DNA from 2 places in the Streptomyces sp. NPDC030820 genome. Region 2 is predicted to be linked to the other one. Evidence: predicted binding sites of a transcription regulator. Region 2 holds the regulator's gene; the other holds the start of a gene.
What was found. The regulator HrcA, encoded in region 2, represses chaperone genes, less so after heat shock. The targets are predictions, from matches to a motif close to TTNGCACTCNGNNNNNCNGAGTGCNAA.
Positions count from the first base shown of each region.

Region 1: a site for HrcA is predicted at 8,369-8,395, ahead of groL (chaperonin GroEL). Genes of this name have one in related genera too.

Region 1 is NZ_JBVIEB010000004.1:491,023-501,861, forward strand. It holds gene ACZ418_RS14075 (NADH:flavin oxidoreductase) at 1-988, opposite strand, end outside; gene ACZ418_RS14080 (hypothetical protein) at 1,103-1,348, opposite strand; gene ACZ418_RS14085 (helix-turn-helix domain-containing protein) at 1,464-2,303, shown strand; gene ACZ418_RS14090 (DUF397 domain-containing protein) at 2,287-2,499, shown strand; gene ACZ418_RS14095 (transglycosylase domain-containing protein) at 2,475-4,100, opposite strand; gene ACZ418_RS14100 (sigma factor-like helix-turn-helix DNA-binding protein) at 4,097-5,197, opposite strand; gene ACZ418_RS14105 (SigE family RNA polymerase sigma factor) at 5,354-5,869, shown strand; gene ACZ418_RS14110 (hypothetical protein) at 5,859-6,500, shown strand; gene groL (chaperonin GroEL) at 6,583-8,205, opposite strand; gene ACZ418_RS14120 (cold-shock protein) at 8,532-8,738, opposite strand; gene ACZ418_RS14125 (MoaD/ThiS family protein) at 9,170-9,445, opposite strand; gene thrC (threonine synthase) at 9,442-10,725, opposite strand; SAM riboswitch class I at 10,743-10,839, opposite strand, start outside.
Region 2 is NZ_JBVIEB010000001.1:544,479-555,317, forward strand. It holds gene ACZ418_RS02465 (AMP-dependent synthetase/ligase) at 99-1,973, shown strand; gene ACZ418_RS02470 (SpoIIE family protein phosphatase) at 2,182-4,011, shown strand; gene hemW (radical SAM family heme chaperone HemW) at 4,039-5,271, shown strand; gene ACZ418_RS02480 (Uma2 family endonuclease) at 5,372-5,950, shown strand; gene ACZ418_RS02485 (DUF3097 domain-containing protein) at 5,928-6,746, opposite strand; gene ACZ418_RS02490 (MBL fold metallo-hydrolase) at 6,781-7,503, opposite strand; gene hrcA (heat-inducible transcriptional repressor HrcA) at 7,676-8,692, shown strand; gene dnaJ (molecular chaperone DnaJ) at 8,693-9,829, shown strand; gene ACZ418_RS02505 (nitronate monooxygenase) at 10,051-10,839, shown strand, end outside.

The DNA of each region.
Region 1 (10,839 bases), on a different contig from region 2:
TGCGGTCGAGGAGGTTGTCGATGCCCTTGACCTCGGAGCCCTGGCCCTGGAAAGCGCCCAGGAACTCGCCGTCGAGGCCCACCGAGCCGACGGTGATGACCTGCTTGCCCGTGAGCTTCTTCGTCCAGCCGGCCAGGTTCAGGTCCGAGCCGTCGAACTCCGGCAGCCAGTAGCGGCGGGTGGAGGCGTGGAAGACGTCGACGCCGGCCGCGGCGAGCGGGGTGAGGATCGCCTCCAGCTCCTCGGGGGTCTCGGCGAGCCGGGCCGTGTAGTCCTGCTGCTTCCACTGCGAGTAGCGGAAGATGACCGGGAACTCGGGGGAGACCGCCGCGCGGACCGCGGCAACGATCTCCGCGGAGAACTTGGTGCGGGCCACCGGGTCGCCGCCGTAGGCGTCGGTACGGCGGTTGGTGCCCTCCCACAGGAACTGGTCGAGGAGGTAGCCGTGGGCGCCGTGGAGCTCCACGCCGTCGAAGCCGATGCGCTCGGCATCCGCGGCAGCCTTGGCGAACGCGGCGACGACGTCGTCCAGGTCGGCCTGCGTCATCGCCTTGCCGGTCGGCTCGGCGTCCGCCGCGACCAGGCCGGACGGGCCCATCGCGGGGGCCTCCGGGAAGGGAGCCTCGCCGTCCTTGCGGACCATGCCGATGTGCCACAGCTGCGGGACGATCGTGCCGCCCGCCGCGTGCACGTCCTCGGCGACCTTCGCCCAGCCCGCGAGCTGCTCCTCCCCGTGGAACCGGGGAACGCGCGCGCTGTTGCCGGCCGACTCATGGCCCACGTACGTGCCCTCGGTGACGATGAGGCCGACCCCGGCGGCGGCCCGGCGGGAGTAGTACGAGCGCACGTCCTCGCCGGGGATGCCGCCCGGGGAGAACATGCGGGTCATCGGCGCCATCACGATCCGGTTGGGGACGGTGAGACCGTTGAGCGCGATCGGGCGGGACAGGACCTGGGCCGCGCGGGAGGCGGGCGTCGTGACGGTCACGTGGGGGCTCCTCGTGAGTGACGGGGTTAACCGGACGGTATGTGTGCACGCATTGTTGCAGCTCCTTAAGTAATCGCCTATGCGCTGCCACACATTCCGACCCCAGAAGCGCCCTTATGTGACACCGCTCACACTGTCCCGATTCAGCCGCCGCACCCGCTCCCGCAGCACCTCGTCCGGCGGCGCCGGCTCGACCGAGTCCGGCGGACAGTCCCACTCCCGGCCACCGCCGATCGGCCTGAGCTGCACGTAACCTCCCACACGCCCCATGACCTCGCCGATCCGCCCGTTCCGCAGATCCACGAAGTACACGGGCGTACGGGCGGGCCGCTCGTCCGCCGCCGTTTCCTTCATCTCCATTGGGCCAATTCCTCCACGCTGAGTGTTCGCGTTCACCACACAGAGTGGCCGTCAGCGCTCTAACCTGGCCAGAGAGGGCGCCCCAACAACCTCTGCTGTCAGACCAGGAGTTGCCATGGCAGGACCGAAGAGCCTCGATCCGTCGTCATCGCCGCGCGCCCTGCTGGGCGCCGAGTTACGGCACGCTCGGGAGCGGAAGGGGCTGAGTCAGGAGCAGTTGGGCCAACGGCTGTTCGTGAGCGGGTCGTTCATCGGGCAGTTGGAGGCGGGGACTCGGCGGATGCAGATGGACTTCGCGCGGATGCTGGATGAGGTGTTGGGCACGGGCACCTTCTTCCAGCGGAACTGCGGGGCGGCGGCCAAGTCCCGCTACCCCGAGCACTTCGCGGAGGCAGCGGAGGCGGAGTCGATCGCCACAGCCATCCGCCACTACGCGCCGATGCTGATCCCCGGGTTGCTCCAGACGCCCGCGTACGCACGGGCAGTGAACCGGGCGTACGCACCGACGGCACCGGAGGAGACGATCGATGAGTGGGTGGAAGGCCGGGTGGCGCGGACCCGTCTGCTCAACGACCCAACAAAGCCGATGTTGTGGGCAGTGCTTGACGAGGCGGCGCTGCGCAGGGAGACCGGTGGCCGAGCGGTGATGGCGGAGGCCCTGCGCCATGTCGCGACCCTGGCCCGTCGGGGCCGGATCATCGCGCAGGTACTGCCGTTCAGCGCGGGAGCGCACAAGGCGATGGACGGTCCACTGAAGCTGATGGACTTCGAGGACGCTCCTCCGCTGGTCTACTTCGAAGGGCCTGGCACCGGACGGCTGGAAGACGATCCGGCGACGGTTGCCCAGCTGAGGTTCACCTTCGAACTCCTCACGGCCTCCGCCCTCTCGCCGGAGAACTCTCTAGCCCTCGTCGAGGCGATGGCGCAGGATTACGACCATGAGGAACAGCCCTGACTACGAGCTGAGCACGGCCACCTGGCGCAAGTCCAGCTACAGCGGGGGCGGCGGCAACGACTGCCTGGAAGTAGCCGACGGCCACCCCGCCCTCGTCCCCGTCCGCGACTCCAAAACCCCCCAAGGCCCAAAGCTCGTGTTCCTGCCCTCGGCCTGGTCCGCGTTCGTCGATCACCTCAAGCGCCCCCAGAGCTGAGTCGCCGTCTCTTCCGTGAACTGCGTCGGTGAGGGATCTGTCGGCAGTTGCGCGGGCACCGTCGTGTCCTTCTTCTTGCCCGGCTGGTCGGCGAAGAGGGCGACGGTCAGGGTGAACCGGCCGTCGTAGGCGACGGTCCACACCGTGCGGCGGGTGCTGCCGCCGCCCGCGCCCGCCGTGAACAGGTTCGCCGGAGCGCCGGCGACCGGCGCGGCCACCACGCGGGCGGCCTTCTCGGGCAGGACCCGGTGCCGGTCGGGGTGCGCGGAGTAGACGGTCCGGCCGCCGTGGGTGATGCGGGCGACGGTGTACGGCGCGGCGTACATGCCGGCGGCCGCGACCGCCGCGTACGCCGACGTGAGCTTCAGCGGTGTGGGTGCGGCTGTCTTCGGGAGCCCGGTGAGCGGCGCCCCGAACCGCTGGTCCGCCAGCGGCGTCATCGCCGTACCCGCCTCCACCGCGCCGCTCACCGCGTCGTTGAAGGGTTGCCGGGCGTAGTCCGATCCGCCGTACAGCACCCGCACCGCACCGTCGCCGGGCTCGATGCCGACGACCGCGGTGTGCAGGCGTACGCCGCTCTTGGCGGACTTGAGGCCCTTGACCTGTTCCGCCGTGGAGTCCTGCAGCGGGAGGTCGAAGGTGGTGTGCACGGTGTAACCGCCGCGCGCCAGCTGGTCCTCGGTGATGCCGAGCCGGTCGGCGGCCTCTTTCGCCGCGATGTCGATCAGGTACTGCCGCTGTCCGTCGGTGGCCCCGGGCGGATAGAACCGGAACGCCGGGAAACGGGCCTCGGCCCGCTGTTTCGCCGTGATGTTCCCGCTCGCCGCCATGGCGTCCAGTACCCACGCCCAGCGGCGCTGGAGCGTCGCCGTGACCTTCGGGTCCGAGCCGGCCTTCTCGTAGTAGGAGGGGAGGTTGATGATGGCGGCCAGGGCCGCGCCCTGGGAGACGGTGAGGTCCTTGGTGTCGACGTCGAAGTAGTTGCGCGCGGCCGACTGGATGCCGGCGGCGCCCCGGCCGAAGTACACGGTGTTGAGGTAGCCCTCCAGGATCTCGTCCTTGGAGCGGGTGCGGTCCAGCTTGACCGCGATCAGCGCCTCGCGCGCCTTGCGGGACAGTGACTGCTCGGGGCTGAGCAGCGCGTTCTTGACGTACTGCTGGGTGATGGTGGAGCCGCCCTGCCGTTCGCCGCCGGTCAGCGCCGCCCCGACGGCGCGGACGATGGCCTTCGGGGAGACTCCGGAGTCGGTCCGGAAGGAACGGTTCTCCGCGGCGATCACCGCGTCCTGCACATACCTCGGCACCTGCGACAGCGGCACTTCCTGACGGTCCACCGGGCCCCGGCGGCCCAGGTAGGCACCCTTCTCGTCGAGGAAGACGGTGCTCTGGACGACCGTGTCCGGGTGCGGCTCGGGAATGACGGTGAGCTTGTACGCGACGACGACCGCACCGACCAGCAGGGCGAGCAGGAGCAGGAAGGCGGCCAGCAGTCGGCGCGCGATACGGCCCCGGTTGCGGCGCAGACGGACGCGGAGCGGGATGCGGCGCGAACTCGCAGGCTTCGGCGTCTCCTTGGACTCCTCCTTCAGCTCCGGGGTCATGCCCGCCACCCCCCGTTCCGCAGCTGTGCCACGACGGCGCCCGCGGCGTCGTACACCGTGACACCCACACCGCCAGCACCGCCCGCACCGCCCTCGGCGCTCCCGACGCTCCGCGGCATCGCCATCCCCTCGACGAAGAGCGTCTTGGTGTCCCGCGCGGACAGCGACGTACTCGCGTACCAGACGCCCCAGCCGGGGCTGCCCGCCAGGGTGAGCACCTTGGCGGCGACCTCGCCGTGACCGGTGCTCAGCTCGACGCGTCCCGGGTCCCCGGAGACGCCGTAGTACAGGCCGGACAGGAAGTACCTGCCCTTGACCGGCTCCGCCTGCAGGGACACCCCCGGCTCGTGGCGTGGGTAGCCGTCCAACCCGCGGAACTGGTCGGCCTGTTCCGGCGTCGACCAGTGGCTGCCGTCCGCGGTCAGCCACATCTCCACGCCGGGCGCCGCCTGCACCCGCTCCCCGGGCGCCACGATCCGTATGGAACCCACCGCCCGGCCGACCGCCGTACCGGACGAGTCACCCTGGCCGCTTCCGGCGACCCGGCCGACGGCGACGAAACCCCCGGCCACCAGCGCCACCGCACAGCCACCGGCGACCACCGCGGCCCGGCGCCGCCGCCACGCCCGCCCCCGCGCGGTCACCGTGTCCAGCGGAGGCGGGCCGGGGACCACGTCACGGGCCGCGGCGGCGTAGGCCTCGCGCAGCCGCTGTTCATCGCCCCCGGCCGCCTTCGTCCCACGCCGGGCGAAGTGGCGTACCGCGCCCTTGGAGACGCCGAGCAACTGGCCTATCTGCGCGTCCGGCAGGCCCTCCCCGTACCGCAGCACCAGCACGGCCCGCCGGCGGGCGGCGGGCCGCGCCAGCGGCCACGGCCGCCGCAACCAGCTGCGCACGAGCTGACGCCGTACGTGGAAGTCCACGTCGTTGCGCGGGACCCGGCGCCAGCGCGCGTACACCCGTATCAGCGTCCGCCGGGCCAGTTCGTCCGCCTCGGGCAGGTCCTCGGTGAGCAGCCGCGCGGTGACGAGGAGCCGGGGCCAGCAGGTGCGCGCGTAGGCGGCGAAGTCGTCATGGATCCGGGCACGCGTCCGCATCGTCTTCTCCTTGGGGTCACGTGTTTCGATGTACGCCGCGCACGCGGCCCACGGGACCTGTACGCACGGGCGGGGCAGGTGGGTTGCACGGGAAACGAAAGACCCAGAGAGACGCAGCAAGACTCAGCAAGACGCGGCAAGACTCCGGCGGAGGGCATGACCGAGGACGAGTTCGACGCTTTCTACGCGGCCGCCTTCCCCCGTCTGACCGGGCAGCTCTACGCCTTCACCGGAGACCACGGCGAGGCCCAGGACGTGGTGCAGGAGGCGTTCGTACGCGCCTGGGACCGGCGGAAGTCCTTCCTGGCCGACAGTGCCCCGGAGGCCTGGATCCGCACGGTCGCCGTACGGCTGGCGGTCAGCCGCTGGCGGCGTGCCAGGCGCTGGCTGGAACTGGTACGGCGGCACGCCCCGCCCGAGTCGACGCCGGGGCCCGGCCCCGAACACACGGCACTGGTGGCCGCGTTGCGCCAATTGCCCCAGGCACAGCGGTTGGCGATCGTCCTGCACCATCTGTGCGACTTGAGTGTCGAGCAGGTAGCCTCCGAGACCGGCGCGCCCGTGGGCACGGTCAAGGCCCGGTTGTCCCGGGGCCGGGCGGCACTGGCGAAGCAGCTGGGCACGGACGAGGCCGATGAGCCGGTACGGAAGGAGGGCGGCCGTGTCGGATGACCCCACCATGGATGAACTGGCCGGTGCACTCCGCGCGTTGGCGACGGCGAACGAGACCCCGCCATCCGTCGCCGCCCCCGGGATCCGACGCCGCGCCGTCCGCCGCGGTCGCCGTCGTCGCACGGCCCTCGCCCTCGGCGCGGGCGCCGCGGCCCTCGCCCTGGCGGCCTTCGCGCTGACGCTGAACTCGGGCGGCGCCGCCCCCGGCCACCGCCAGGCCCCGGCGGCCACCGCTCCCCGGCTCCCGGCGTCCCCCACCCCCTCCCCCCTCGCCTCCCCGGTCACCGGCGTGGTGAACTTCGCGAAGCGGGCCCTGACCGTCGGCGGCCGGGTCATGCCCATCACCTCGGGCTACCCGACCCGCACCCCCGCCGACCTGCTGACCGTCTCGGCGAAACTCGACCTCACCCGGGACACGGTCGACGAACTCGCCAAGTCCACCTGCAAGGTGGCGGAGCCGTATGTGGTCGAACTCCGCGGCAGCGACAGGTCCAGCCTCTACGTCGGCTCACTCGCCTGCGCCCCCAGAACCGGCACCTGGATCGGCCTCGACACGAAGGACGCCGTATGGCTCTACAACAGGCTGAAGCCGGGCGACACGCTGTCGGTGGCGGTCACGCCGAGGACCTAGCCCCGGCAAACGCCCGAGGGCGGCACCCCCAGCCGGAAGCTGGGGATGCCGCCCTCGGAAAGGACAGGTGATCCGGGAAGGATCAGAAGTCCATGTCACCGCCCGGCATGCCGCCGCCGGCCGGCGCGGCGGCCTTCTCCGGCTTGTCGGCGATGACGGCCTCGGTGGTGAGGAAGAGCGCGGCGATGGAGGCGGCGTTCTGCAGGGCAGAGCGGGTCACCTTCGCCGGGTCGATGATGCCCTCGGCGACCAGGTCGACGTACTCACCGGTCGCGGCGTTCAGGCCGTGGCCCGGGGTCAGGTTGCGCACCTTCTCCACCACGACACCGCCCTCGAGGCCGGCGTTGACGGCGATCTGCTTCAGCGGGGCCTCCAGGGCGATGCGCACGGCGTTGGCGCCGGTCGCCTCGTCACCTTCCAGGTCCAGCTTCTCGAAGACCGAGGAGGCCTGGATGAGCGCCACGCCACCACCGGCGACGATGCCCTCCTCGACGGCCGCCTTGGCGTTGCGGACGGCGTCCTCGATGCGGTGCTTGCGCTCCTTGAGCTCCACCTCGGTGGCGGCACCGGCCTTGATGACCGCGACACCACCGGCGAGCTTCGCCAGGCGCTCCTGCAGCTTCTCGCGGTCGTAGTCCGAGTCGCTGTTCTCGATCTCGGCGCGGATCTGGTTGACCCGGCCGTTGACCTGCTCCGAGGAGCCGGCACCGTCGACGATGGTGGTCTCGTCCTTGGTGATGACGACCTTGCGGGCGCGGCCCAGGAGGTCCAGGGTCGCGTTCTCCAGCTTGAGGCCGACCTCCTCGGAGATGACCTCGCCGCCCGTGAGGATGGCGATGTCGCCGAGCATGGCCTTGCGGCGGTCACCGAAGCCCGGGGCCTTGACGGCGACGGACTTGAAGGTGCCGCGGATCTTGTTGACGACCAGGGTCGACAGGGCCTCGCCCTCGACGTCCTCGGCGATGATCAGCAGCGGCTTGCCCGACTGCATGACCTTCTCCAGGAGCGGGAGCAGGTCCTTGACCGAGGAGATCTTGGAGTTGGCGATGAGGATGTACGGGTCCTCCAGCACCGCCTCCATGCGCTCCATGTCGGTCGCGAAGTAGGCGGAGATGTAGCCCTTGTCGAAGCGCATGCCCTCGGTGAGCTCGAGCTCCAGGCCGAAGGTGTTGCTCTCCTCGACGGTGATGACGCCTTCCTTGCCGACCTTGTCCATGGCCTCGGCGATCAGCTCGCCGATCTGGGTGTCGGCGGCGGAGATGGACGCGGTGGAGGCGATCTGCTCCTTGGTCTCGACGTCCTTCGCCTGCTCCAGCAGGGCGGCGGAGACGGCCTCGACGGCCTTCTCGATACCGCGCTTGAGGGCCATCGGGTTGGCACCGGCGGCGACGTTGCGCAGGCCCTCCTTGACCAGGGCCTGGGCGAGCACGGTCGCGGTGGTCGTACCGTCACCGGCGACGTCGTCCGTCTTCTTGGCGACTTCCTTGACCAGCTCGGCGCCGATCTTCTCGTACGGGTCCTCGAGCTCGATCTCCTTGGCGATGGAGACACCATCGTTGGTGATCGTGGGGGCGCCCCACTTCTTCTCGAGGACGACGTTGCGACCCTTGGGGCCGAGCGTCACCTTCACGGCGTCCGCGAGCTGGTTCATGCCGCGCTCGAGGCCGCGCCGCGCCTCCTCGTCGAACGCGATGATCTTGGCCATGTGAAGTGGTCCCTCCAGGACTGGGGGTGATTCCTTCGGACCGCGCCCGCGCCCGCGACGGACGGCTCGCCGGCCGCGTGGTTCCTTGCCCCACTTGGCCTGCGGGCCTCACCGACCCGGTCCTTCACTGTCACTCTCACCTTCAGAGTGCTAACGCCAATGATTAGCACTCGGCATGGTCGAGTGCAAGCGCCCTACGGGGTACGGCACCCCCGTCAGCCGCCCGCGAACACCGTCACCCGGGCACGACGAAGGGCCCACACCCCGAGCGAGGTGCGGGCCCTGCGAAGATGAACGAAGAACGTCGCTGACAGTCGACGCGTGCTTCAGCTGGTCGCCAGCCGGACCATGTCCGCCTGCGGGCCCTTCTGGCCCTGCGAGATCTCGAAGTCGACCCGCTGCCCCTCTTCCAGGGTGCGGTAACCGTCCATCTGGATCGCGCTGTAGTGGACGAAAACATCCGCACCACCGTCGACCGCGATGAAGCCGTACCCCTTCTCCGCGTTGAACCACTTGACGGTGCCCTGAGCCATGCCTAACTCCCCTATTACTGGCCCTTGCACAGATCCACACTTCGCGGACCCGGGTCAGACCTCACCCCCCATCGGTCGGGGGCGTGCGCCGGAACGCGTCGACCGCGGCTGAATGTATCTGTCCAACTGCCGTCTGCAACAGGTCAATCGGACGAGAATTCTGGACGGGAACGGTCCGGAATGTGGGGAGAATTCACCTGACTTCAGGGCAAGTCGGGCTCCATGAACCGCCACAAAAGCCGCATAGAACCCGCGCAGTTTGGCTACTTCTTGTCGGGTCTGCGGCATCAATACAGGGTCCCCGACCGGCGGTCCGGGAGCGTGTTCCCCAACTCTACCGCGCTCAATCACACAGAATTGCCCCCTCCGCTTCTCTCACGGAGGGGGCAATTCGATGAACAATGCGTAACTGAAGTTACCCAAGGTAACGATCAGCCGCCGGCGACGGCCGGAATGATGGAGACACCGGCGCCGTCCGGGGTCGCGGTCTCCAGGCCCTGCTCGAAGCGCACGTCGTCGTCGTTGACGTAGACGTTCACGAACCGGCGCAGCTTGCCCTGGTCGTCCAGCACGCGCGCGGCGATGCCGGTGTGGTTCTTCTCCAGGTCGGCGATGACCTCGGCGAGGGTGGCACCTTCGGCGGCCACTTCGGCCTGCCCGCCGGTGTAGGTGCGCAGGATGGTGGGGATGCGAACGGTCACGCTCATGCGAGGCCAGCCTCTCGGAAGGAGTCCAGGGTCGGTCGGATGGTGGCGGTCAGGCCGGTCCCGGCCACCGCGTCAAGGGTCTTCAGGCCGTCACCGGTGTTGAGCACCACCGTGGTCTTCGTCGGGTCCAGGACGCCGTCCTTGATCAGCTTGCGGGTGACGCCGACGGTCACACCGCCCGCCGTCTCCGCGAAGATGCCCTCCGTGCGGGCCAGCAGCTTGATGGCGTCGACGACTTCCTCGTCCGTCACGTCCTCCACGGCACCACCCGTGCGGCGCGCGATGTCCAGGACGTACGGGCCGTCGGCCGGGTTGCCGATGGCGAGGGACTTGGCGATGGTGTTCGGCTTCTGGGGACGGACCACGTCGTGGCCGGCCTTGAAGGCGGTCGACACCGGCGAGCAGCCCTCGGCCTGCGCACCGAAGATCTTGTACGGCTTGTCCTCGACGAGCCCCAGCTTGATCAGCTCCTGCAGACCCTTGTCGATCTTCGTGAGCTGGGAGCCGGAGGCGATCGGGACCACGATCTGGTCGGGCAGCCGCCAGCCGAGCTGCTCGCAGATCTCGTACGCGAGGGTCTTGGAGCCCTCGGCGTAGTACGGCCGCAGGTTGACGTTGACGAAGCCCCAGCCCTCGCCGGCCGGGTCGCCGATCAGCTCGGAGCAGAAGCGGTTCACGTCGTCGTAGTTGCCCTCGATGCCGACGAGGTCACCGCCGTAGATCGCGGCCATGACGACCTTGCCCTGCTCCAGGTCGTGCGGGATGAACACGCACGAGCGGAAGCCGGCCCGGGCGGCGGCGGCGCCGACGGCACCGGCGAGGTTGCCGGTGGAGGAGCAGGACAGGGTGGTGAAGCCGAAGGCGCGGGCGGCCTCCAGGGCCTGGGCCACCACGCGGTCCTTGAAGGAGTGCGTCGGGTTGCCGGAGTCGTCCTTGACGAACAGGCCGCCGGTGACGCCGAGTTCACGGGCGAGGTTGTCGGCCTTGACGAGCTTGGTCCAGCCCGGGTTCAGGTTCGGCTTGTCGGCCACGTCGGCCGGGACCGGCAGCAGCGGCGCGTACCGCCAGATGTTCGCGGGGCCGGACTCGATCCGGCGGCGCAGCTCTTCGGTGTCGTAGGCGGAGAAGTCGTAGGCGATCTCCAGCGGGCCGAAACACTCCTCGCAGGCGAACACCGGGCCGAGCGGGACGCGGTGACCGCACTCGCGACAGCTCAGGGCCGCGGCGGGACCGAGGTCGACGGTGGAATCGGTGGAGCTTGCAACTGTCTGCACAGCCATGGAGGCGAGGCCCTTTCTCCTCATCTTCCTCACGACGCATCTCGCCGTGAGACGGATTTGGCACCTTCCCTGGCCGGGAGCCTCGCGTGAACGAGTGCGGCTCAGGGGGGTTGC
Region 2 (10,839 bases):
GCGAGTTAAACAACAGCGATACAACAGCTCGAACCCCCACCGTGAGTTAACCCAGCCGCACCGAGTACAGCCGCACCGTCGCGGGCCCGGAGGATGTCGTGAGCGACACACAGACCCTGATCGAGAACCGTCCGCCGTCCGTGGCGGCCCTCTTCCTGGAGCGCGTGGCGGCCACACCGGACGCCGAGGCCTACCGCTACCCGGTGGCCCCCGCCTCCGGCCAGGGCCCCGACGACTGGAAGTCGCTCAGCTGGGCGCAGGCGGCCGAGCGGGTGTTCGCGATCGCGGCCGGCCTCATCGAGCTGGGCGTGCAGCCCGAGCAGCGGGTGGCGCTCGCCTCCTCCACCCGGGTCGAGTGGATCCTCGCCGACCTCGGCATCCTGTGCGCCGGCGGCGCCACGACCACCGTCTACCCGCAGACCAACGCCGACGAGTCGGCCTTCATCCTCTCCGACTCCGAGAGCCGGGTGCTGATCGCCGAGGACGCGGCCCAGGTCGCCAAGGCGGTCGAGAAGCGCGCCGAGCTGCCCGAACTGACCAAGGTCGTCGTCATCGACCCGGCCGGCGTCGAGACGGACGACTGGGTCACCACCCTCGCCGACCTGGAGCGGCGCGGCGCCGCCTATCTGGAACAACACCCGGAGCTGATCAAGGAGCGGGTCGGCGCGATCACCCGGGACCAGCTCGCCACCCTCATCTACACCTCCGGCACCACCGGCCGCCCCAAGGGAGTCAGGCTCCCGCAGGACAACTGGGCGTACATGGCGAAGGCGATCGCCGCGACCGGTCTGATCAGCGGCGAGGACGTGCAGTACCTGTGGCTGCCGCTCGCGCACGTCTTCGGCAAGGTGCTCACCTCCGGGCAGATCGAGGTCGGTCACGTCACCGCCGTCGACGGCCGCGTCGACAAGATCATCGAGAACCTTCCGGTGGTACAGCCGACGTACATGGCGGCCGTGCCGCGCATCTTCGAGAAGGTCTACAACGGCGTCGCCGCCAAGGCCCGCGAGGGCGGCCCGGCCAAGTACAAGATCTTCCAGTGGGCCGCCGAGGTCGCCCGCGAGTACGCCAAGGTCAGCCAGGACAACTTCCGGCGCACCGGCACCGCCGCGGTGCCCTTCGGTCTCGCCGCCAAGCACAAGGTCGCCGACACCCTCGTCTACGGCAAGCTCCGCGAGGCCTTCGGCGGCCGACTGCGCGCCTGTGTCTCCGGCGCCTCCGCGCTCGCGCCCGAGATCGGCTACTTCTTCGCCGGCGCCGGCATCCACATCCTGGAGGGCTACGGCCTCACCGAGTCCTCCGCGGCCTCCTTCGTCAACCCCGGCGAGGCCTACCGCACCGGCACGGTCGGCAAGCCGCTGCCCGGCACCGAGGTGCGCATCGCCGACGACGGCGAGATCCTGCTGCGCGGCCCCGGCATCATGGAGGGCTACCACGGGCTGCCGGAGAAGACCGCAGAGGTGCTGGAGTCCGACGGCTGGTTCCACACCGGTGACATCGGCGAGCTCTCGCCCGACGGCTATCTGCGCATCACCGACCGCAAGAAGGACCTCATCAAGACCTCCGGCGGCAAGTACGTCGCCCCGGCCGAGGTCGAGGGCCAGTTCAAGGCGGTGTGCCCGTACGTCTCCAACATCCTGGTGCACGGCGCCGACCGGAACTACTGCACCGCGCTCATCGCCCTGGACGAGCTCGCGCTCGTGGACTGGGCGAAGGAGAACGGCCTGGAGGGCAAGTCGTACGCCGAGATCGTCGCCGCGCCGCAGACCGTCGAGATGGTCGACGGGTATGTGCGGCAGCTCAACGCCGGGCTGCAGAAGTGGCAGACCATCAAGAAGTTCCGGCTGCTGCCGCGGGATCTCGACGTCGAGCACGGGGAGATCACGCCGAGCCTGAAGCTGAAGCGGCCCGTTGTCGAGCGGGAGTACAAGCACCTTATTGATGAGATGTACGCCGGGACCAGGGAGAAGTAGGGCGGTTCCGGAGGGGTGGCGGGGGGAGCGTCGGCGGCTGCGGGTCGTTCGTGGCTTGGCGCGCCCACGCGGCGGAGCCGCGTCTCGATGCACCCCCGCGCCCCTGGGGAGATTGCGCTCGCCGGCGCTCAAAAGGCGCCCTCTTCTGTCCATTTCGATAACTCACCGCTTATGAGTCCCGCCTTTCTGTCACCCTGGCCGCATGGACATGGCGGCCATACCGACACAGCGGGAGAGCGAGCCCCGGGCCTGGGAGGTGCGGGGGCGGGCCACGCTGCCCGGAAGCCCTCTCGCGCCCGGGGCGGCCCGTGCGCTGGTGCGGGCCGCGCTGGCCGAGGCGTCCGAGGGGTCCCGGATCCCGGGGCGGCTCGTCGACGACGCCATGGCCGTCGTCAGCGAGCTGGTCACCAACGCCGTCGTGCACGCCGGCACGGACGTGGAGGTCGACTGGCTGCTGGAGGAGACCGGCGCGTTCGTGGTGGAGGTGGGCGACCGGCATCCCTCCCGCGCCCCCCGCGACCCGCTCGGTGGCGAGGCACCCTACGACACCCCCGAGTACGGGCGCGGCCTGCGCCTGGTCACCACGCTCGCCGAGTCCTGGGGCGTCACCTACCGCGCCGGCGCCAAGACCGTCTGGGCGCGGCTGCCCCCGGGCGGCGTCGAGGACCCGGACGCCCCCGCCCCGGACGCACCACTGGAGGTCGCCGAGGACCTCTCCCCGCAGCCGCACCGCGCCCAAGGCGACCGCGACTGGCTCGGCCGGGGCGCGCTGTCGTTCCTCGCCGAGGCATCCGACCTGCTCGCCGGACAGCTCGACGAGAACCTGGTCACCGCCCTCACCGGCCAGCTCATCGTGCCCCGGCTCGCCGACTGGTGCGCGGTGTGGCTGGAGGACGAGGCGACCGTGCGCGGTGGCGCCGCCGGCGGTCCCGACCGGGTCTGGCACGCCAGCGAGAACCGCATCGAGGAGCTGCGGTGCGCCCTGGAGAAGGAGCCGCCCTGCCTGGGCGAGGGGCTGCGCTCGGGGCCCGAGCCGTACCCGTGGCCCGGCCATGCGTTCGGCCCGCGGGGCGCCGACGGCACGGCGCTGGCGTACCGGCTGATCGCGGGCGGCCGGCCGCTCGGCACGCTGGTCATCGGCCGGTCCGGGCTCGCGCGCTTCCCCGACGAGGTCACCGGGCTCGTGGAGGACCTCGGCCGCCGCGTCGCCCTCGCGATCGGCGCCGCCCGCCAGTACGCCCGCCAGGCCACCATCAGCGCCGTCCTGCAGCGCGGCCTGCTGCCCGGCGCGGTCGCCGAGATCCCCGGCGTGAGCAGCGCGCTCGTCCACGAGCCCTGCGACAAGGGCGGGCCCAGCGGCGACTTCTACGACCTGTTCCCGGCCGGCGACGGCCGCTGGTGCTTCGCCGTCGGAGACGTCCAGGGCAAGGGGCCCGAGGCGGCGGTCGTGATCGGCCTCGCCCGCCCCTGGCTGCGCCTCCTCGCCCGCGAGGGCTACCGCGTCGCCGACGTCCTCGACCGCCTCAACCAGCTCCTCCTGGACGACGCCACCGAGGCCGCCGACGCCGCCGCCCGCGCCCTCGTCGCCGCCGGCGGCCGGCCGGTGGCCACCGGGGACGGCCCGCAGACCCGCTTCCTGTCCCTGCTCTACGGCGAGCTGACCCCGTACGACGGCGGGGTCCGCTGCACCCTCGCCTCCGCCGGCCACCCGCTCCCGCTCGTCCTGAGTCCCGACGGCACCGTGCGCACCGCCGCCGGACCGCAGACCCTGCTCGGCGTGGTCGAGGACGAGACGTACACCAGCGAGACTGTCGATCTCCGGCCCGGCGACAGCCTGCTGTGCGTCACCGACGGGGTGACCGAGCGGCGCTCCGGCTCCCGCCAGTTCGACGACGGCGACGGCCTCGCCCGCGCCCTGTCCGGCTGCGCCGGGCTCAACGCCGAACTGATCGCGGAAAGGATCCGCCGCCTCGTGGACGACTTCGGCGGGGGCCCGCTCGAGGACGACCTGGCCCTGCTGGTGCTCCAGGCGGAGTGACCGCCGTCGTACGGGACAATGGAGTACATGCCTTCCGCACTCCCCGACGGCGAGCCCGTCCCCGCCGACGGCGCGCTGCCCGCGCACGCGCTCGCCGGAGCCGCCGAGCGGCCCCTCGGGTTCTATCTGCACGTCCCGTACTGCGCGACCCGCTGCGGCTACTGCGACTTCAACACCTACACCGCCACCGAGCTGCGCGGGACGGGTGGCGTGCTGGCGTCCCGCGACAACTACGCGGACACGCTGACGGACGAGATCCGGCTCGCCCGGAAGGTGCTCGGCGACGACCCGCGCCAGGTCCGCACGGTGTTCGTCGGCGGCGGTACACCCACGCTGCTGGCCGCGGACGACCTCGTACGGATGCTGGGGGCGATCCGCGACGAGTTCGGCCTGGCACCGGACGCGGAGATCACGACGGAGGCGAACCCGGAGTCGGTCGACCCCGCGTACCTCGCCACCCTCCGGGAGGGCGGCTTCAACCGGATCTCCTTCGGCATGCAGAGCGCGAGGCAGCATGTGCTGCGCGTGCTCGACCGCACCCACACGCCGGGCCGGCCCGAGGCGTGCGTGGCGGAGGCTCGGGCGGCGGGCTTCGAGCACGTCAACCTCGACCTGATCTACGGCACCCCCGGCGAGAGCGACGACGACTGGCGGGCCTCGCTGGACGCGGCGATCGGGGCGGGACCGGACCACATCAGCGCGTACGCGCTCATCGTGGAGGAGGGCACCCAGCTCGCCCGTCGTATCCGCCGCGGCGAGGTCCCGATGACCGACGACGACGTGCACGCGGACCGCTACCTGATCGCGGAGGAGACCCTGAGCAAGGCGGGATTCGACTGGTACGAGGTCTCCAACTGGGCCACCTCGGAGGCGGGCCGGTGCCTGCACAACGAGCTGTACTGGCGCGGCGCCGACTGGTGGGGCGCGGGGCCTGGGGCGCACTCGCACGTGGGCGGGGTGCGCTGGTGGAACGTCAAGCATCCGGGGGCGTACGCGGCGGCCCTGGCCTCCGGCCGCTCCCCGGGGGCGGGGCGGGAGCTGCTGTCCGACGAGGACCGGCGGGTCGAGCGCATCCTGCTGGAGCTGCGGCTGCGGGAAGGGGTGCCGCTGTCCTTGCTGAAGGAGGAGGGGCTTGCGGCTTCCCGGCGGGCGCTGGGGGAGGGGCTCCTCCAGGAAGGGCCGTACGAGGAGGGGCGGGCCGTGCTGACGCTGCGGGGGCGGTTGCTGGCGGATGCGGTGGTGCGGGATCTGGTGGACTGATCACTCCCGCGAGTGAATCCCTCCGGAACGCCGGTTCGGTCCCTAACCTGGTTCGTAGGCTGCCGCCAAAAGGACGCGGCGGATGTGGAGGGCCACGGAGATGACCGCTGTGGACGAGCGTGGGATGACCAAGTTCTTCGAGGAGTTCGAGCCTCCGGAGGGCGTCAGGGTCGAGCTTCTCCGGGGGGTAATCGTGATGATGGCCAGCCCTGATCTGGTCCACAACATGATCGTGGAAGACGTGCTTGACCAAATCCCGCGCAAGCGGTGGGCTCGGCTTCAGACCCAGGACGTCGACGTCCTTGACGAGGCCAGCGAGCCGGTGCCGGACTTGGTGGTAATGGAGCGCGACGCAATGCCGCGTTCAGGGCGCCTGTTGCCGTCTGGGCTGATCACGATGGTCGTCGAGGTCGTCTCCAAGTCCAGCGTCCACCAGGACTACGTGGTCAAGCGCTCGATCTACGCTGCGGGAAAGATCCCCGCCTACCTCATCCTCGACCCGGTCATGGCGCACTGCGTCCTGTTGACAAAGCCTTCGGGCCAGGGTGAGGACGCTGACTACCGCAGCCAGGAGATCATCAAGTTCGGTGATCCAGTCCCGTTGGAGGATCTGGGACTCGAACTGGACACCACCGAGTTCGGAACGTTCCCCAACGTCAGGCCCCACCGCTACCCGTGACGAAGTCGATCAGCTCCTCCACCCGCCCCAGCAACTCCGGCTCCAGGTCCTTGTAGGACCCCACCCGCTTCAGGATCGCCTGCCACACCGCCCCGGTGTTCTCCGACGGCCAGCCCAGCGCCCGGCACACCCCCGTCTTCCAGTCCTGCCCCTTCGGCACTGCCGGCCAGGCCTCGATCCCCAGCGCGGCCGGCTTCACCGCCTGCCAGATGTCGATGTACGGGTGGCCCACCACCAGCGCGTGTTCGCTGGTCACCGACTCCGCGATCCGCCACTCCTTCGTGCCCGGCACCAGGTGGTCCACCAGGACGCCCAGCCGCGCGTCCGGGCCCGGTGCGAAGGAGGCGACGATCGAGGGCAGGTCGTCGACGCCCTCCAGGTACTCCACCACCACACCCTCGATGCGCAGGTCGTCGCCCCACACCTTCTCGACCAGCTCGGCGTCGTGCCGGCCCTCGACGTAGATACGGCCGGCGCGGGCCACGCGGGCGCGGGCACCGGGGACGGCGACCGAGCCGGAGGCGGTGCGGGTGGGTCGTACCGGAGCCGAGGACGACGACGGGCGTACCAGCGTCACCACCCGCCCCTCCAGCAGAAAGCCCCGCGGCTCCAGCGGGAACACCCGGTGCTTGCCGAAGCGGTCCTCCAGCGTCACCGTGCCCGCCTCGCAGCGGATCACCGCCCCGCAGAACCCGGTGCCGGGCTCCTCCACCACCAGGCCCGGCTCCGCCGGTACCTCAGGCACCGGCTGCTGCTTCTTCCACGGCGGGGTCAGGTCGGCGGAGTACTGGCGCATTCGAGTGACGATAGGAGAAGCCGTACGGCCGCGCTCACGACACGCCGAAGCGGGCCGCCAGCTCGTCGCGTTGCCGTCGTACGAACGCCGCGTCCACCACCGCTCCGTGACCGGGCACGTACAGCGCGTCCTCGCCGCCCAGGGACAGCAGCCGGTCCAGGGCGTCCGGCCAGCGGGACGGGATCGCGTCCGGGCCCGCCTGGGGCTCGCCGGACTCCTCGACCAGGTCGCCGCAGAAGACCACCTCGGGATCTCCCGGGACCAGCACCGCCAGATCATGCGCGGTATGCCCCGGACCCACGTTCGCCAGCAGGACCTGCCGGCCGCCCCCGAGGTCAAGCGTCCACTCGCCGGAGACCAGGTGGCCGGGCGGCGCCAGCGCGTCCACCGCCTCGTCCGCGTCCGCCACCGCGAGTCCGTTGCGCACGGCGTCCATGCGCAGCTCGTCGCGTTCGCGGGCGAACACCGCGTCGACGCCCACCGCCCCGTACACCTCCGCCCCCGCGAAGGCCGCCGCTCCGAAGACATGGTCGAAGTGGGGATGGGTCAGCGCGAGATGGGTCACACGGCCGCCGGCCAGCTCCTCGGCCCGGGCCCGCAGTCGGGCGCCCTCAGCCAGGCTGGAGCCGGCGTCCACCATCAACGCCGTACCCTCCCCGAGGACCAGCCCCGCCGTGCAGTCCCAGCCGGGCAGCCGGCACCGGCCGACCCCCGCGGCCAGCCGCTCCCACCCCAGCTCTTCCCAAGTCACCGTCATACCGCGACGCTAGCTCCACGAGCCGCCGGGACCGCACCGACCTTGCCCCGGGTGTACCCGACAGCCGTACACTGGGCCCGGGAACGCTGGCACTCACATGCGAAGAGTGCCAGGCGGACGAACCGCAGGACCGAGTGGAACCGAGGAGACGACGTGCTGGAGGTGCGCGCTGATGCTGAGTGAACGCAGGCTTCAGGTACTGCGCGCCATCGTCCAGGACTACGTCGGCACCGAGGAGCCGGTCGGGTCGAAGGCCCTGACCGAGCGGCACAACCTCGGCGTGTCCCCGGCGACGGTCCGCAACGACATGGCGGCCCTGGAGGACGAGGGGTACATCGCCCAGCCGCACACCAGCGCCGGGCGCATCCCCACGGACAAGGGCTATCGGCTGTTCGTCGACAAGCTCGCCGGGGTGAAGCCCATGACCGCGCCCGAGCGGCGCGCCATCCAGAACTTCCTGGAGGGCGCCGTCGACCTCGACGACGTGGTGGCGCGGACCGTGCGGCTGCTCGCGCAGCTCACCCGGCAGGTCGCCGTCGTGCAGTACCCGTCCCTGACCCGGTCCACCGTGCGGCACGTGGAGCTGCTCTCGCTCGCACCCGCGCGCGTGATGCTCGTGCTGATCACGGACACCGGCCGGGTCGAGCAGCGGATGGTCGACTGCCCGGCGCCCTTCGGTGAGATTTCCCTCGCCGACCTGCGCGCACGGCTGAACAGCCGGGTCGCGGGCCGCCGGTTCTCGGACGTGCCGACGCTGGTCGAGGACCTGCCGGAAGCCTTCGAGCCCGAGGACCGCGGTACGGTCTCGACGGTGCTCTCCACTCTCCTGGAGACACTCGTCGAGGAGAACGAGGAGCGGCTGATGATCGGCGGTACCGCCAATCTCACCCGCTTCGGACATGACTTTCCCCTCACGATCCGGCCCGTCCTGGAGGCCCTGGAGGAGCAGGTGGTGCTCCTCAAGCTCCTCGGCGAGGCGAAGGATCCGGGCGTGACGGTGCGTATCGGGCACGAGAACGCCCACGAGGGACTCAACTCCACCTCAGTGGTGTCGGTCGGCTACGGTTCGGGCGGCGAGGCGGTTGCCAAGCTCGGCGTGGTCGGACCGACCCGCATGGACTATCCGGGAACGATGGGAGCGGTACGCGCAGTGGCACGGTACGTCGGACAGATCCTGGCGGAGTCGTAAGTGGCCACGGACTACTACGCCGTTCTCGGCGTGCGCCGCGACGCGTCGCAGGATGAGATCAAGAAGGCGTTCCGCCGGCTCGCGCGCGAGCTGCACCCGGACGTCAACCCGGACCCGAAGACCCAGGAGCGGTTCAAGGAGATCAACGCCGCTTACGAGGTGCTGTCGGACCCGCAGAAGAAGCAGGTCTACGACCTCGGCGGCGACCCGCTCTCGCAGAGCGGCGCCGCCGGCGCGGGCGGCTTCGGCGCCGGTGGCTTCGGCAACTTCTCCGACATCATGGACGCGTTCTTCGGTACGGCCTCGCAGCGCGGCCCGCGCTCGCGCACCCGGCGCGGCCAGGACGCGATGATCCGGATCGAGGTCGAGCTGGACGAGGCGGCCTTCGGGACGACCAAGGACATCCAGGTCGACACCGCGGTCGTCTGCAACACCTGCAACGGTGAGGGCGCGGCGCCCGGCACGACCGCCCAGACGTGTGACATGTGCCGGGGCCGCGGTGAGGTCTCGCAGGTCACCCGGTCCTTCCTGGGCCAGGTCATGACCTCCCGGCCGTGCCCGCAGTGCCAGGGCTTCGGCACCGTCGTGCCGACCCCGTGCCCGGAGTGCGCCGGCGACGGCCGGGTCCGCTCCCGCCGCACCCTGACGGTGAAGATCCCGGCCGGTGTCGACAACGGCACGCGGATCCAGCTCGCCGGTGAGGGCGAGGTCGGGCCGGGCGGCGGTCCGGCCGGTGACCTGTACGTCGAGATCCACGAGCTGCCGCACTCGACCTTCCAGCGGCGCGGCGACGACCTGCACTGCACGGTGACGATCCCGATGACGGCGGCGGCGCTCGGTACCAAGGTGCCGCTGGAGACGCTGGACGGCATGGAGGAGGTCGACATCCGGCCCGGCACCCAGTCCGGCCAGTCGATCCCGCTGCACAACCGGGGTGTCACACATCTGCGCGGCGGTGGCCGGGGTGACCTGGTCGTGCACGTCGAGGTGCAGACCCCGACCAAGCTGGACCCGGACCAGGAGCGCCTGCTGCGCGAGCTGGCCAAGCTGCGCGGCGAGGAGCGGCCCCAGGGCCAGTTCCAGCCGGGGCAGCAGGGGCTGTTCTCGCGGTTGAAGGATGCGTTCAACGGGCGCTGACGTGCGCTGCGGCGTGGCCGGGGGGCCGGGGGTTGTCCCCCGGGCAGGCACGGTCAGCCGGGGCAGCAGGGGCTGTTCTCGCGGTTGAGGATGCGTTCAACGGGCGCTGAGCCGCCGCCGGCGCAGGGCTGACGGGGTGCTTCGGCGCCCCGCATGCCACCGGTCTATGCCATTGCCCGCCTGGATTCGGACTTGTTCGAAGGACGTGACAACATGCGGTCATGTCCTCCGCGCTGACCGATCTCTTCCCCCACCCGATCGTGCAGGCCCCCATGGCGGGCGGTGTCTCCGTCCCGCAGCTCGCCGCCGCCGTCTCCGAGGCCGGTGGCCTCGGGTTCCTCGCCGCCGGGTACAAGACCGCCGATGGCATGTACCAGGAGATCAAGCAGCTGCGGAGCCTGACGAGCCGCCCCTTCGGCGTGAACGTGTTCATGCCCCAGTCCGAGTACCCCGGTGCAAGCACCGGCTCCACTGGAGCGGCTGACGCCGCGCCCCCTTCTGGCGCCGTCGAGGTCTACGCCCACCAGCTGGCCGGCGAGGCCGCCTGGTACGAGACCGAGCTGGGCGACCCGGACAGCGGCCGGGACGACGGCTACGACGCCAAGCTCGCCGTACTCCTCGACAACCCGGTGCCGGTGGTCTCCTTCCACTTCGGGGTGCCGAGCCGGGAGGTGTTCGACGGCCTGCGCCGCGTCGGCACCTTCACCCTGGTCACCGCCACCACCGCCGAGGAGGCCCGTGCCGTCGAGCGGGCCGGGGCGGACGCGGTGATCGCGCAGGGCGTGGAGGCGGGCGGACACCAGGGCACCCACCGGGACCTCCCCGAGAACGACGGCGCCGGCATCGGGCTGCTGTCGCTGGTCACGCAGATCCGCGAGGCCGTGAGCATCCCGGTCGTCGCCGCCGGCGGCATCATGCGGGGCAGCCAGATCGCCGCCGTCCTCGCGGCCGGCGCGAGCGCGGCCCAGCTGGGCACCGCCTTCCTCGCCACCCCCGAGTCCGGCGCCCAG